2 regions of the Providencia alcalifaciens genome follow, and region 1 is predicted to be linked to the other one. Evidence: predicted binding sites of a transcription regulator. Region 1 holds the regulator's gene; the other holds the start of a gene.
What was found. Region 1 encodes sigma-54, which starts transcription at its own class of promoters, with help from an activator protein. Its sites were predicted from a motif close to GTTGGCACANNTTTCGCTNT; they were not measured.

Region 1 (7,062 bases):
TTTAGCCCTACTGCCTGTGTTAAAGCGTATCAAAGTTCCATTGATCTGCATGACCAATAACCCGGACAGTAACATGGGCAAATATGCTGATATCCACTTATGCATAAAAGTACCGCAAGAAGCCTGCCCGCTAGGTTTAGCACCAACAACAAGCACCACGGCAACATTAGTGATGGGCGATGCGTTAGCCATTGCATTATTAACCGCCCGCGGCTTCACAGCTGATGATTTTGCGCTGTCTCATCCTGGGGGCGCACTTGGGCGCAAACTTTTACTCTTAGTTCGTGATTTAATGAGTACCGGTGACGATGTCCCTCATATTCCGAAAAGTGCCTCATTACGCGAAGCCCTTGTGGAAATTACCCGTAAAAAGCTGGGTATGACCGTCATTTGTGATGACGACATGAATATTCAAGGGATTTTCACGGATGGGGATTTACGCCGCATTTTTGATATGGGCATCGACCTCAACAATGCCAAAATTGCCGATTTAATGACGCCGGGCGGTATTCGAGTCGCGCCGGGCATGCTAGCTGTTGAAGCGCTGAACCTGATGCAATCTCGCCATGTCACGTCGTTATTAGTGGCGGATGGCGACCAATTAGTGGGTGTTCTCCATATGCACGACCTACTACAAGCGGGTGTGGTATAAGTCGAAAAGTATACATAAAGGAAATAGAATGAACCCTAATTATCAGAATACTTGCTATGGGTCTGTAGCGAATTCTGTGATAGAAAAAGCGACTAAAATTAAACTGCTTATCTGTGATGTCGATGGCGTGATGTCCGACGGTTTAATTTACATGGGGAATAATGGCGAAGAGTTAAAAGCCTTTAATGTCCGCGATGGATATGGCATTCGCTGCCTATTAACCTCAGGTATTGAAGTCGCTATTATCACCGGGCGCAAAGCCAAATTGCTGGAAGACAGAGCCCAAACGTTAGGTATTACATATCTTTACCAAGGACAAAGCGATAAGCTTTTGGCGTATCGCGAACTGTTAGATAAACTACAACTAACAGAAGAGCAAACGGCTTACATTGGTGATGACCTCATTGATTGGCCCGTGATGGCAAAAGTTGGGTTATCCGTTGCAGTTGCTGATGCACACCCATTGTTATTACCTAAAGCAGACTATGTAACGCATATTGGTGGCGGAAAAGGTGCAGTACGTGAACTTTGCGACCTTATTTTGTTATCCCAAGATAAACTGGAAGAAGCTAAAGGCTTGTCGATTTAAAGAATAGATATCATTCATGAGCAACGCAAAAAAGTGGTTAATCATTGTTTTATCCCTCATTGTACTGGGGCTAATTGGTTGGAACTTTTCGGTTTACGACGACTCCAAACCATTAACAACAGAAATCAATGACGGGAAACCTAATTATCAAACTGATGATTCGGTGACTTTCGTCTATAATCCCGCAGGGGATTTAGCCTATAAACTCGCAGCGAGCAAAGTTGATAATTATACCGATGGGAAAATCACATGGTTTACCAATCCGGTATTAACCACTTATAACGATGCGGGTATGCCGACTTGGACGGTGAAATCCATTAAAGCAAGATTAACCAAAGAGCGCGTGCTCTACCTGTATAGCGATGTTCAAGTTAACAGTTTGACCCCTGAGCCTCAAATCCAGCGTATTACCACAGATAATGCAGTGGTCAATCTAGTCACACAAGATGTTTCATCTGACGATAAAGTTACCATTATCGGACACGGGCTAAATTCAACGGGCTTGAAAATGAAGGGGAACCTTCGTACAAGAACCGCTGAATTAATTGAAGATGTTAAAACTCACTATGAGTTACAACCAAAAGAGCAACACAATGAATCAAGTAACTAAGAAAAGTTTTATTCAAGGGGCTGTTGCAAGTGCAATTTTGGCCCTTAGCCTACCGGCAATGGCACTGAAAACAGATACCCAACAACCGATGACCATTAACTCGGTTAAGCAATCTCTTGATTTAGAAAAAAATATCACCACATTTACTGATGACGTTGTTATCAAGCAAGGTTCCATTGATATTCGTGCCAACAAAGTTGTTGTGACGCGTCCAAGCAGCGATTCCGATAAAATCGTCATTGAAGCATTTGGTACGCCAGTGACTTTCTTCCAGTTACAAGACGATGGCAAGCCAATTAAAGGTCACGCGTCCAAAGCGCGTTATGAAGTCGATCAGCAGCTGGTTACATTAACGGGTGATGCCTACCTTGAGCAGCTCGATAGCAATATCAAAGGTGATAAGATCACTTACGTCGTTCCAACGCAAAAAATGGAAGCGTTCAGCGATAAAGGCAAGCGCGTGACGACTGTCTTATTACCAGCACAGTTACAAGAGAAAGGCCCAGCAGCGCAGGGTTCATCAACAAGTAAGAGTAAATAATTGTTATGGCAACACTAACCGCAGAGAATCTGGCGAAATCCTATAAAAAACGCAGCGTAGTCACTGACGTCAGCCTTGAAGTGAAATCAGGGGAAATCGTCGGTCTCTTAGGCCCTAACGGTGCGGGTAAAACGACCACTTTTTATATGGTAGTCGGCATTGTTCAGCGGGATGCTGGTAAAATTTTAATTGATGGGGAAGATATTAGCTTACTGCCTCTGCATGAGCGCGCTCGTCGTGGTATTGGCTACCTCCCTCAAGAAGCGTCTATTTTCCGCCGCCTCAGCGTGTATGACAACCTGATGGCAGTGTTAGAAATTCGCCCAGACTTAACCTCACAACAGCGCAAAGAGCGCGCTGAAGAGCTGATGGAAGAGTTCAATATTACCCACTTGCGTGATAGCGTAGGTCAGTCACTGTCTGGTGGTGAACGTCGCCGTGTGGAAATTGCACGCGCCCTCGCTGCTAATCCAAAATTTATCCTGTTAGATGAGCCGTTTGCTGGGGTTGACCCGATTTCCGTTTTGGATATCAAAAAAATCATCCAACACTTGCGCGACTATGGGCTAGGCGTATTAATCACCGACCATAACGTCCGTGAAACTCTCGATGTTTGTGAACGTGCTTACATTGTCAGCCAAGGGCACTTGATTGCTCACGGCTCGCCGGAGATGATCCTTGAAAACGAGCAAGTGAAACGAGTTTATTTGGGTGAAGGCTTTAGACTGTAGTATTTGTCTTGTTGGTTGTCATGATATTGGTTGTGTAAGCGGTAATGGAGAATAAAGCACATTCATGAAGCAAAGTTTGCAGCTCAGAATCAGTCAACAACTTGCAATGACGCCTCAATTGCAACAGGCCATCCGCCTGTTGCAATTATCCACACTTGAGCTTCAACAAGAAATTCAACTCGCCCTTGAAACCAACCCTTTGCTCGAACAAGAAGAATCATCCTCTGAGCAAGAAAATTTAGATAGCCTAAGCAACGACACTGACAGCAGCGAAATCGATACCAAAGATGCCCTTGAAAAAGCGGATATGCCCGATGAGCTTCCGCTAGATGCTGATTGGGATGAAATCTATACGGCAGGCACCCCCTCAGGAACGAGTAACGACTACAGCTTCGATGAACTTCCTGTTTACCAAGGGGAAACCACCCAAACACTGCAAGATTATCTAATCTGGCAAGCGGATCTGACTCCGTTTACCGATACCGACCGCGCGATTGCAACCTCAATTATCGATTCGATTGATGATTCAGGCTATCTCACAAGCTCAATCAGCGAGATCCACGAAGGGATTGATGACCCCGATATCACCTTAGAAGAGGTGGTTGCCGTTTTAAAACGTATTCAGCATTTTGACCCATTAGGGGTAGCTGCACAGGATCTCAAAGAGTGTTTGCTGACTCAGCTCTCTTTATACCCAAAAGAGACAATTGGCCTACAAGAAGCTAGACTGATTATTAGTAATCATATTGATTTACTGGCAAATCGTGATTTTCGTCAACTGAGCAAACTGACCCGCTTAAAAGAAGATGCACTGAAAACGGCAATTGACCTGATCCTCACGCTAAATCCCAAACCAGGGCAGTCAATCAATACGGGTGAATCGGAATATGTTATTCCCGATGTGCTGGTGAAAAAAGTCGGTGGGCACTGGCAAGTTGAGTTAAATACAGATAGCATCCCTAAGTTAAGCATCAATAATCATTATGCTTCAATGGCAAATAATTCAGCCAGCGAAAGTGACACGCAATATATTCGCAGCCACTTGCAGGATGCGAAATGGCTGATTAAAAGCTTAGAGAGCCGCCATGAAACATTACTCAAAGTGGCGACCTGTATTGTTGAGCAACAACAAGAATTTTTTGAGTTAGGTGAAGAGTACATGAAACCGATGATTTTGGCAGACATTGCCTATCAGGTGGACATGCATGAATCGACTATCTCCCGTGTGACAACCCAAAAATTCCTGCATAGTCCACGAGGCATTTTTGAGTTGAAGTATTTTTTCTCCAGTCACGTCAGCACGGACACTGGGGGAGAAGCCTCCTCCACTGCGATTCGTGCACTGGTGAAGAAGCTGGTTGCTGCGGAAAACCCTGCAAAACCATTGAGTGACAGTAAATTGACGAGTATGCTGGCAGAGCAAGGTATACAAGTTGCTCGTCGAACTGTTGCTAAGTATCGTGAGTCATTATCTATTCCGCCATCAAATCAACGTAAACAGTTGGTTTAACCCAATAATATAAGGAAGATTGTATGGAATTTCAGATTACTGGACACAATATTGAAGTTACACCGGCATTGCGCGAAACGGTTGAGAAAAAACTCAAGAAATTAGAGCAATTGTTTGATCGTATTAACAATATCCAAGTTGTTCTGAAAGTGGAAAAAGTTCAGCAAATTGCTGAAGCCACCCTGCAACTCAACGGCGCAGAACTTCACGCATCAGCGGAAGACGACGATATGTACGCGGCACTTGATTTACTCCTTGATAAGCTGTCACGCCAATTAACCAAACATAAAGAAAAACTGAGACAACACTAATACATTTAGCCAGTCGTTGACTGATTAATGTTCTGAACCAGATGGTGGCATACATCATCTGGTTTTGTAGTCCTAAGTGAATAATAAAATGAATAGTGATATAGAAATCCAATTAAGCGATGTTTTATCTGCCAGTTGCACACGTAATAATTTAGTTTGCACCAGTAAGAAGAGAGCATTAGAAATTATTAGTGAGTTAGCAGCCGCCGAGTTGGAATTACCGGAAAATACGGTATTTGAAGCGTTACTAACCAGAGAAAAAGTTGGCACCACGGGTATTGGTGGTGGGATTGCAATCCCTCATGGCAAACTCAATGAAGGCGAAAGTGCACGCGCCGCTGGCGTGTTTTTACATTTAGAAGAACCCATTGCGTTTGATGCGATTGATAACCAACCTGTTGATCTGCTTTTTGCATTACTTGTTCCATCGGATCAATGTAAAACTCACTTACATACTTTGTCTCTTATTGCTAAAAAATTAGCGGACAAAACATTCTGTAAGCGTCTGCGCAGTGCGAAAAGTGACGAAGAGTTATACCAGATCATCATTGAGTAAGTAATAACTAATATGTGTTGATGCCAGCCTAATGATATTGTTATGATTTCTTTCATTCTGTATCGTAAAACACCGCAAAATGCAAAATAGTCAGACGTGTTTGATCAATTAGAAATGTGTGATCAGTGAGAAATCGATCATTAAGATATAAATCCTTAAGAGACAGAAGGGAGTTAGCTCATGGTGCTGATGATTGTCAGCGGCCGTTCCGGTTCGGGAAAATCCGTTGCCCTACGCGCGCTGGAAGATATGGGTTTCTATTGTGTGGATAACCTTCCGGTAGTTTTACTGCCGGAATTAGCTAATTCACTTGCCGATCGCAATATTTCTGCGGCCGTGAGCATTGACGTGCGTAATATGCCCGACAATCCAGAAGTGTTCGAAGAAGCGATTGATAAACTGCCATCAACCTTCTCCCCACAACTGCTATTTCTGGATGCGGATCGCAACACATTAATTCGTCGTTACAGCGATACCCGTCGATTACACCCACTTTCAAGTAAAAATTTATCCTTAGAAAGTGCCATCGATGAAGAAAACGAGCTATTAGAGCCGCTACGCTCCCGTGCTGACTTGGTCATTGATACCTCAGAAATGTCAGTGCACGAATTAGCGGAAATGCTCAGAACTCGCTTAATGGGCAAACGCGAGCGCGAGCTGACTATGGTGTTTGAGTCCTTCGGTTTCAAACACGGTATCCCAATTGATGCTGACTACGTTTTCGATGTGCGCTTTTTACCAAACCCACACTGGGATCCTAAACTGCGCCCAATGACCGGTTTAGATCGTCCTGTTGCGGCCTTCTTAGATAGACACACAGAGGTTCATAACTTTATTTACCAGACTCGTAGTTACTTAGAGTTATGGTTGCCGATGTTAGAAACCAATAACCGTAGCTATCTCACCGTCGCCATCGGCTGTACAGGAGGGAAACACCGTTCGGTATATGTTGCAGAACAGCTGGCTGATTATTTCCGCTCCCGTGGGAAAAACGTCCAGTCACGCCACAGAACGTTGGAAAAACGCAAGCAATGACCGTCAAAGCGACGATTACACTGAAAAACCGTCTTGGTATGCATGCTAGACCAGCGATGCTTCTCTATGATTTAGTTAAACAATTTAGCTCTAGAGTCATTTTAAAAAATGACAGTCAAATTGAGGCCGAGGCGGATAGCGTTATTGCGATGTTGATGTTAGACTCGGAACAAGGTAGTAAAATTGATATCGAGGTTAGCGGACCCGATGAAGATTTGGCGTTATCCGCAATCATTAAACTGTTTGAAAGTGGATTTGACGAAGAGTAGTTCAACTCATTACATCTTAGCGAACAGAGCGATATACACGGTTTTACACGCATAGGCACCGAGTTCGTGATCCCGATCTCTTCCCTTTAATGCCTATAGCGCCTAATATTTTACATAATCTATTTTCTAGCAAACACCCCCTGCCTTCTGGGTGGGGGGTGTTTGCTTTGTATGTCCCTATTGGAGTGTGGTATGACAAAGCCAACAATTATTATCAATGATTTAGATGCAGAACGCTTAGATGCACTGATGGAGCAA
Region 2 (7,062 bases), 970 kb from region 1:
GCTTTACCTTGACCGTTAGAGATCAGAACACCGTTTTGACGGCCGCCGATTTCGCCTGGGCGAACATCGTCGTAATGGCTGAATGTAGAGTACAGTAAGCCAGTACCTGAAGTCATCGTCATGAACTCAGTACGGAAGCCAATCAGACCACGGCTAGGAATGATGTAGTCTAAACGTACACGACCTTTACCGTCTGGCATCATGTCACGCAGGTCACCTTTACGCTCACCTAACGCTTTCATCACATCGCCTTGGTTTTGTTCTTCAACATCCAAAGTCACTTGTTCGAATGGCTCTTGTTTACGGCCATCGATTTCACGAATGATAACTTTTGGACGAGAAACGGCTAATTCGAAGCCTTCACGACGCATGTTTTCGATCAGAACAGATAAGTGCAGCTCACCACGACCAGAAACGCGGAATGCATCTGGATCTTGAGTTTCTTCAACACGCAGTGCAACGTTGTGAACCAGTTCTTTATTCAGACGATCAAGGATTTGACGTGAAGTAACGAACTTACCTTCTTTACCACAGAATGGAGAGGTGTTAACACAGTAGAACATGCTAACTGTAGGCTCATCAACCGCCAGTGCAGGCAGTGCTTCAACGTTACCCACTTGGCAGATAGTGTCAGAAATATTCAGTTCACCTAAACCAGTCAGTGCAACAATGTCGCCTGCTTCAGCTTGTTGTGAATCAATACGCTCTAAACCTAAGTGAGTCAGAACTTTACCGATTTTACCGTTGCGAGTCTTACCTTCGCTGTCGATAACAGTCACTTGTTGGTTAGGTTTAACAATACCACGCTTGATGCGACCGATACCGATAACACCTAAGTAGCTGTTGTAATCTAACTGCGAAACTTGCATCTGGAATGGACCATCCAGATCAACTGCTGGTGGCTCAACGTGTTCCACGATAGCTTCGTACAGTGGAGTCATGTCTTCAGCCATATCGGTATGCTCAAGACCTGCGATACCGTTTAATGCAGAAGCATAAACGATTGGGAAATCTAATTGCTCATCCGTTGCACCTAAGTTCACGAATAAGTCGAATACTTGGTCAACAACCCAATCCGGGCGCGCGCCTGGGCGGTCAACTTTGTTGATAACAACAATTGGACGTAAACCGTGATCGAACGCTTTTTGCGTTACGAAGCGAGTTTGTGGCATTGGGCCGTCCATCGCATCAACAACCAGCAGAACGCAGTCAACCATGGACATAACACGTTCAACTTCACCACCAAAGTCGGCGTGGCCTGGGGTGTCTACGATATTGATGTGATAACCATTCCATTGGATAGCGGTGTTTTTAGCAAGGATTGTAATCCCACGCTCTTTCTCCAGGTCATTGGAGTCCATAACACGCTCATCAACAGTTTCGCGTTCACCGAAAGTACCGGACTGTTGCAGTAATTTACCAACCAGTGTTGTCTTGCCATGGTCAACGTGAGCGATGATGGCGATGTTTCTTAAGTTTTGAATTGACAAGGATTTTTACCGTTTAATTGACAGGAAAGGAATATGCTTTATGAGTTGTTGTAATGCCCAAAGCATACTTTCTACGTTAATTTGCTGTTATTTTACACGTTTTTCCACACAAGTGGAATAAATGTGAAAGCCATCACTATTAAAAAAGTTTTTAGCTAAAAAACATTCAGTTGCGTCGTCGTGCAAAGATGCTCAAAAAAATAGCAATTATCAGCACTAGAAAATCACAAAGTGGCAGGATAATACGCTAAAAAGGAAATATTAGCAGCCGAAAAAAAGAATAAAAAATAAACTTTCTTCGCCTATCACTCATTTCAATGCATTTTTTATTATTTAGATATATCTAATTTGACAGTTTAGATATATCGGAATAAAGTGAACCTATAAACGAAATTTAGATATATCGAAATAATAACAGAGGTTCCTATGAGAATACATCAATGCCGTCATGTTTACTCCTCACATCATGACGAACATCAACGAGGGCACGGTGGCTGCTGCCATAATGGCGAACACCAAGAACAACGTCATGGTCATGAACACGGTGAAGGCTGTCACGGCGAAGGTCGTCATGGTCGTGAACATGGTGAAGGCTGCCACGGCGAAGGTCGTCATGGTCGTGAACATGGTGAAGGCTGTCACGGCGAAGGTCGTCATGGTCGTGGACGCGGTGAAGGCTGCCACGGCGAGGGTCGTCATGGTCGTGGACGCGGTGAAGGCTGTCACGGCGAGGGTCGTCGCGGGCGCGGCAAAGGCCTACGTCGCCTATTTGACCATGGAGATCTGCACATTATGGTGCTCTCTTTAGTGGCAAAAAAACCAAGCTATGGCTATGAAATCATCAAAGATATCCAAGAAGCGTCTAATGGCTTATATGTACCAAGTCCCGGTGTCATCTATCCAACCTTAACGCTATTAGAAGAACAAGGCTTTTTGGAATCCCAAATTGTAGAGCGTAATCGCAAAAGCTTCTCTATTACTCCTGAAGGGGCTGAACACCTCGCACAGAATAAAGAAACTGAAGCCGTTATCACCCGTAAATTAGCGAAAGCCCGTGAGTTACAGCAAGGCAGCAACTTATCGGAAGATATCGAAATGGCCGTAAGCCGTTTTAAAGCCCTGCTTCGCCATAAAATGGTGCTCAAGCAATTAAATGAAGAGCAAACTCATCAAATTGCGGCGATCATCAATGATGCGGTCAAACAAATTGAAGAAGTGAATACGTTATTAACTGACAGTAATGACGAATAAACCTTTTTTATATCTCTAAACATACCAACGGTGTGGAGCCAATCAATGGCACTGCGCCGTTTTTGTTTCTCCCGCCCTTAATTGCACCATATTAGTGCGATAAATCTTTTGCTTGCACCAATACAGCGCAGTGATAGACTGTTTTTTAGCCTAATCATTGCCATCTTCTTGTCATCACCCCCATTTACGATGATTTTAAAAGTTGGCACGCTTTTCGCTTATATAACCCTAGAGAGCTTGCAATATTGTTAATGAAATAATCATTAATCTTGCGAAGCCAGATAAACCAACTTATGCACACCTTAATTGCTGCGTAAGTTGATTAGACCCGACCAGGAGAGCCGAGAATGTCCGCTAAACATGTTTTATCGTTAATCGAAGAGCACAATGTAAGATTTATTGATCTGCGTTTTACTGATACCAAAGGTAAAGAGCAACACATCACTATCCCTGCTCATCAAGTTGACGAAGACTTCTTTGAAGAAGGTCAAATGTTTGATGGCTCATCCATCGGTGGCTGGAAAGGCATTAACGAGTCTGACATGGTATTAATGCCAGATGCATCTACCGCAATGTTAGACCCATTCTACGCCGATAATACCTTAATCATTCGTTGCGACATTTTAGAGCCAGGCACTATGCAAGGTTACGATCGCGACCCTCGCTCTATCTCTAAACGCGCTGAAGATTTCCTGCGCTCTAGCGGCATTGCGGATATAGTGTTATTTGGGCCTGAACCAGAATTTTTCGTGTTCGATGACATTCGCTTCGGCAACAGCATGCACAGCAGCTACTATCACATCGATGATATCGAAGCCGCATGGAATACTGGCACTAAATACGAAGGCGGTAACAAAGGTCACCGTCCAGCAGTAAAAGGCGGTTACTTCCCAGTACCACCAGTAGACTCATCACAAGATTTACGTTCAGCTATGTGTACCACGATGGAAGAGATGGGCTTAGTGGTTGAAGCTCACCACCACGAAGTGGCAACTGCAGGTCAAAACGAAATTGCAACTCGCTTTAATACCATGACCAAAAAAGCGGATGAGACTCAAATTTACAAATACGTTGTCCACAACGTTGCACACGCATACGGCAAGACTGCGACCTTTATGCCAAAACCATTAGTTGGTGATAACGGTTCCGGTATGCACTGCCACATGTCTTTATCTAAAGGTGGTGTGAACCTATTTGCTGGCGATAAATACGGCGGGTTATCTGAGATGGCGCTGTACTACATCGGTGGTATCATCAAACACGCTCGTGCACTGAACGCATTCACTAACCCAACAACTAACTCCTACAAGCGTTTAGTCCCAGGTTTTGAAGCACCTGTAATGCTGGCTTACTCTGCACGTAACCGCTCTGCCTCTATCCGTATCCCAGTGGTCGCAAGCACCAAAGCGCGTCGTATCGAAGTTCGCTTCCCAGACCCTGCTGCTAACCCATACTTAGCGTTTGCTGCTCAGTTAATGGCAGGTCTTGATGGCATCATCAACAAGATCCACCCAGGCGATGCAATGGACAAAAACCTGTACGACTTACCGCCAGAAGAAGCAAAAGAGATCCCAACAGTTGCGGGCTCTTTAGAAGAAGCACTGGCTGAACTGGATAAAAACCGTGAGTTCTTAACTCGTGGTGGTGTATTTACTGACGACGCTATCGACGCTTACATCGAATTACTGCGTGCTGATATCCAACGCGTTCGTATGGCACCACACCCACTCGAATTTGAAATGTACTACAGTGCGTAACACGCCGTTCCACTGATAGTCTTTGTTGCCGTGAAGCACTTGCCCCATCTTTGGATGGGGCCTTTTCTCTGCACCGAGTGATAAACAGCAAATATTGGCTTCGACGTATCGGTTAATCAGTAAATAACGTATAATGCACCAAAATAGTGCAGGAGCAATATTACATGAAAGCCGAGCATTTACCTGTCCCCGAACATCTCCTCGATTCCTTAATTAACAGCGTATTAGTGCTGGATTACGATTTAATCATCCATTATGCCAATCATGCGGCCTTACAAATTTTGGCACAAAGCCCACGTAAGCTCTATGGCACCCCGCTTCCTTTGCTATTCAACTATTGTTCATTAAATGATGAGCAGATGCTTAATAGCCTCAAAACCGGTCACAGTTTTACCGAAAACGAAGTGACGCTGGTGCTCAATAACCATTCTCACATGATGTCTTTGAGTGCTCAGCCTTTATCCGACCAATTTATTCTTGTCGAACTGTCCCAATTGGATAGCCAGCGACGCCTTAGCCAAGAGTTGGCGCAAAATGCTCAGCAGCTTGCTGCCCGTGAATTGATCCGTGGGCTTGCCCATGAAATCAAAAACCCATTGGGGGGATTACGTGGCGCGGCGCAATTATTGTCTAAGGCGCTGCCCGACCCGCAGCTAAATGAATATACCCAAGTGATTATTGAGCAAGCCGACCGCCTCCGAGCCTTAGTCGATAGGTTATTAGGTCCTCAATATCCGGGACCAAAAACTGAGCAAAGTATCCATCATAGTGTGGAAAATGTGATGCGTTTAGTCGGATTAGAAAAACCGGGCAATGTCACGCTGGTTCGTGATTACGACCCAAGCCTTCCTGATTTGGAATACTATCCAGACCAAGTGGAGCAAGTGCTGCTCAATATCACCCGCAATGCCTTGCAAGCTCTTGGCGAGACGGGTGGCACCATCACTTTACGCACCCGCACCGCATTTCAAGTGATGCTGCAAGGAGAGCGCTATAGGCTCGCCGCACGGATTGATATTGAAGATAACGGCCCCGGTATTCCACTCGCTATTCAAGATACGCTATTTTACCCGATGGTCAGCGGTCGCCCTGATGGCACCGGTTTAGGCTTATCTATCGCACGCAGTTTAGTGGATCAACATGCGGGAAAAATTGAGTTTACCAGTTGGCCGGGTCATACCGAGTTTTCTATTTATCTACCCATCAAAAAATAGGAGATAACCATGCAGAAGGGAAAAATCTGGGTTGTTGATGATGACAGTTCAATCCGCTGGGTACTGGAGCGAGCGCTCAACAGTGCCGAACTTAATTGCACCTGTTTTGACAGCGCCGATGCGGTACTTGCCGCCCTCAACAATGACGTCCCTGACGTATTGCTCTGTGATATTCGTATGCCGGGCATGGACGGGCTTGCTTTGCTTAGCCAACTAAAACAGTCTCACCCATTACTGCCGATTATCATCATGACCGCACACTCAGATTTAGATGCCGCCGTAAATGCTTATCAATCTGGTGCCTTTGACTATCTCCCTAAGCCTTTTGATATCGACGAAACCGTCGCTTTAGTTGAGCGAGCGCTGAACCACAGTCGTGAGCAAAACCATATCCGTGAACAAAATAGTGCAGCAAGTGATAAACTACAGGCTCCCGTCATTTCGTCTACGATGATCGGTGAAGCCCCTGCCATGCAGGAGCTGTATCGAATTATTGGGCGTCTTTCCCGCTCCTCGATTAGTGTGCTTATCAACGGGGAATCCGGTACAGGTAAAGAGCTAGTTGCCCACGCGTTGCATCAACACAGCCCACGCGCGAATGAACCGTTTATCGCCTTAAATATGGCGGCTATTCCAAAAGATTTAATTGAATCCGAGCTATTTGGTCACGAAAAAGGCGCTTTTACCGGTGCATCCCAAGTTCGCCAAGGACGTTTTGAGCAAGCAAATCGAGGTTCCTTATTTCTTGATGAAATCGGCGACATGCCTCTGGATGTGCAAACGCGCTTATTGCGGGTACTGGCTGAAGGGCAATTTTACCGAATTGGTGGCTATACCCCTGTTAAGGTCGATGTGCGGATTATCGCCGCAACGCATCAAAACTTAGAAAAGCGTGTGGAAGACGGATTATTCCGCGAAGACTTATTCCATCGACTGAACGTAATCCGCGTGCAGCTTCCGCCATTACGTGAACGCGTTGAAGATATTCCTCGCCTCGCCCATTACTTTTTGCAAAATACCGCCAAAGAGTTAGGGGTAGAAAGCAAAGTTCTGCATCCTGACAGCATTAAAATTCTTCAACGCTATTCTTGGTCGGGAAATGTACGTCAATTGGAGAACGTCTGCCGTTGGTTAACCGTGATGGCAGCCAGCCAAGAGGTACTTCCACAAGATTTACCGAGCGATCTGTTTAATAAGCAAGAATCCAACAAGTTAGCGAAAGATCCTGCGTCATCCTCCATCCATCCTTATGATCCTGACCTTACTTGGTTTGATCTATTAGAAAAATGGACTGAGTCTGCTTTAAACGAAGGCAAGCAAGATTTATTTAATGATGCCATGCCATTACTC

Region 2: glnA (glutamate--ammonia ligase) is a predicted target of sigma-54. The motif match lies at 2,943-2,962, and genes of this name have one in related genera.

The regions. Positions count from the first base shown of each region.
Region 1 is NZ_OU659204.1:3,263,429-3,270,490, forward strand. It holds gene kdsD (arabinose-5-phosphate isomerase KdsD) at 1-652, shown strand, start outside; gene kdsC (3-deoxy-manno-octulosonate-8-phosphatase KdsC) at 681-1,241, shown strand; gene lptC (LPS export ABC transporter periplasmic protein LptC) at 1,258-1,851, shown strand; gene lptA (lipopolysaccharide ABC transporter substrate-binding protein LptA) at 1,835-2,392, shown strand; gene lptB (LPS export ABC transporter ATP-binding protein) at 2,398-3,123, shown strand; gene rpoN (RNA polymerase factor sigma-54) at 3,188-4,633, shown strand; gene hpf (ribosome hibernation promoting factor) at 4,657-4,944, shown strand; gene ptsN (PTS IIA-like nitrogen regulatory protein PtsN) at 5,033-5,500, shown strand; gene rapZ (RNase adapter RapZ) at 5,681-6,535, shown strand; gene npr (PTS phosphocarrier protein NPr) at 6,532-6,804, shown strand; gene rnk (nucleoside diphosphate kinase regulator) at 6,997-7,062, shown strand, end outside.
Region 2 is NZ_OU659204.1:303,246-310,307, reverse strand. It holds gene typA (ribosome-dependent GTPase TypA) at 1-1,490, opposite strand, end outside; gene LDO73_RS01360 (helix-turn-helix transcriptional regulator) at 1,917-2,741, shown strand; gene glnA (glutamate--ammonia ligase) at 3,089-4,498, shown strand; gene glnL (nitrogen regulation protein NR(II)) at 4,663-5,712, shown strand; gene glnG (nitrogen regulation protein NR(I)) at 5,722-7,062, shown strand, end outside.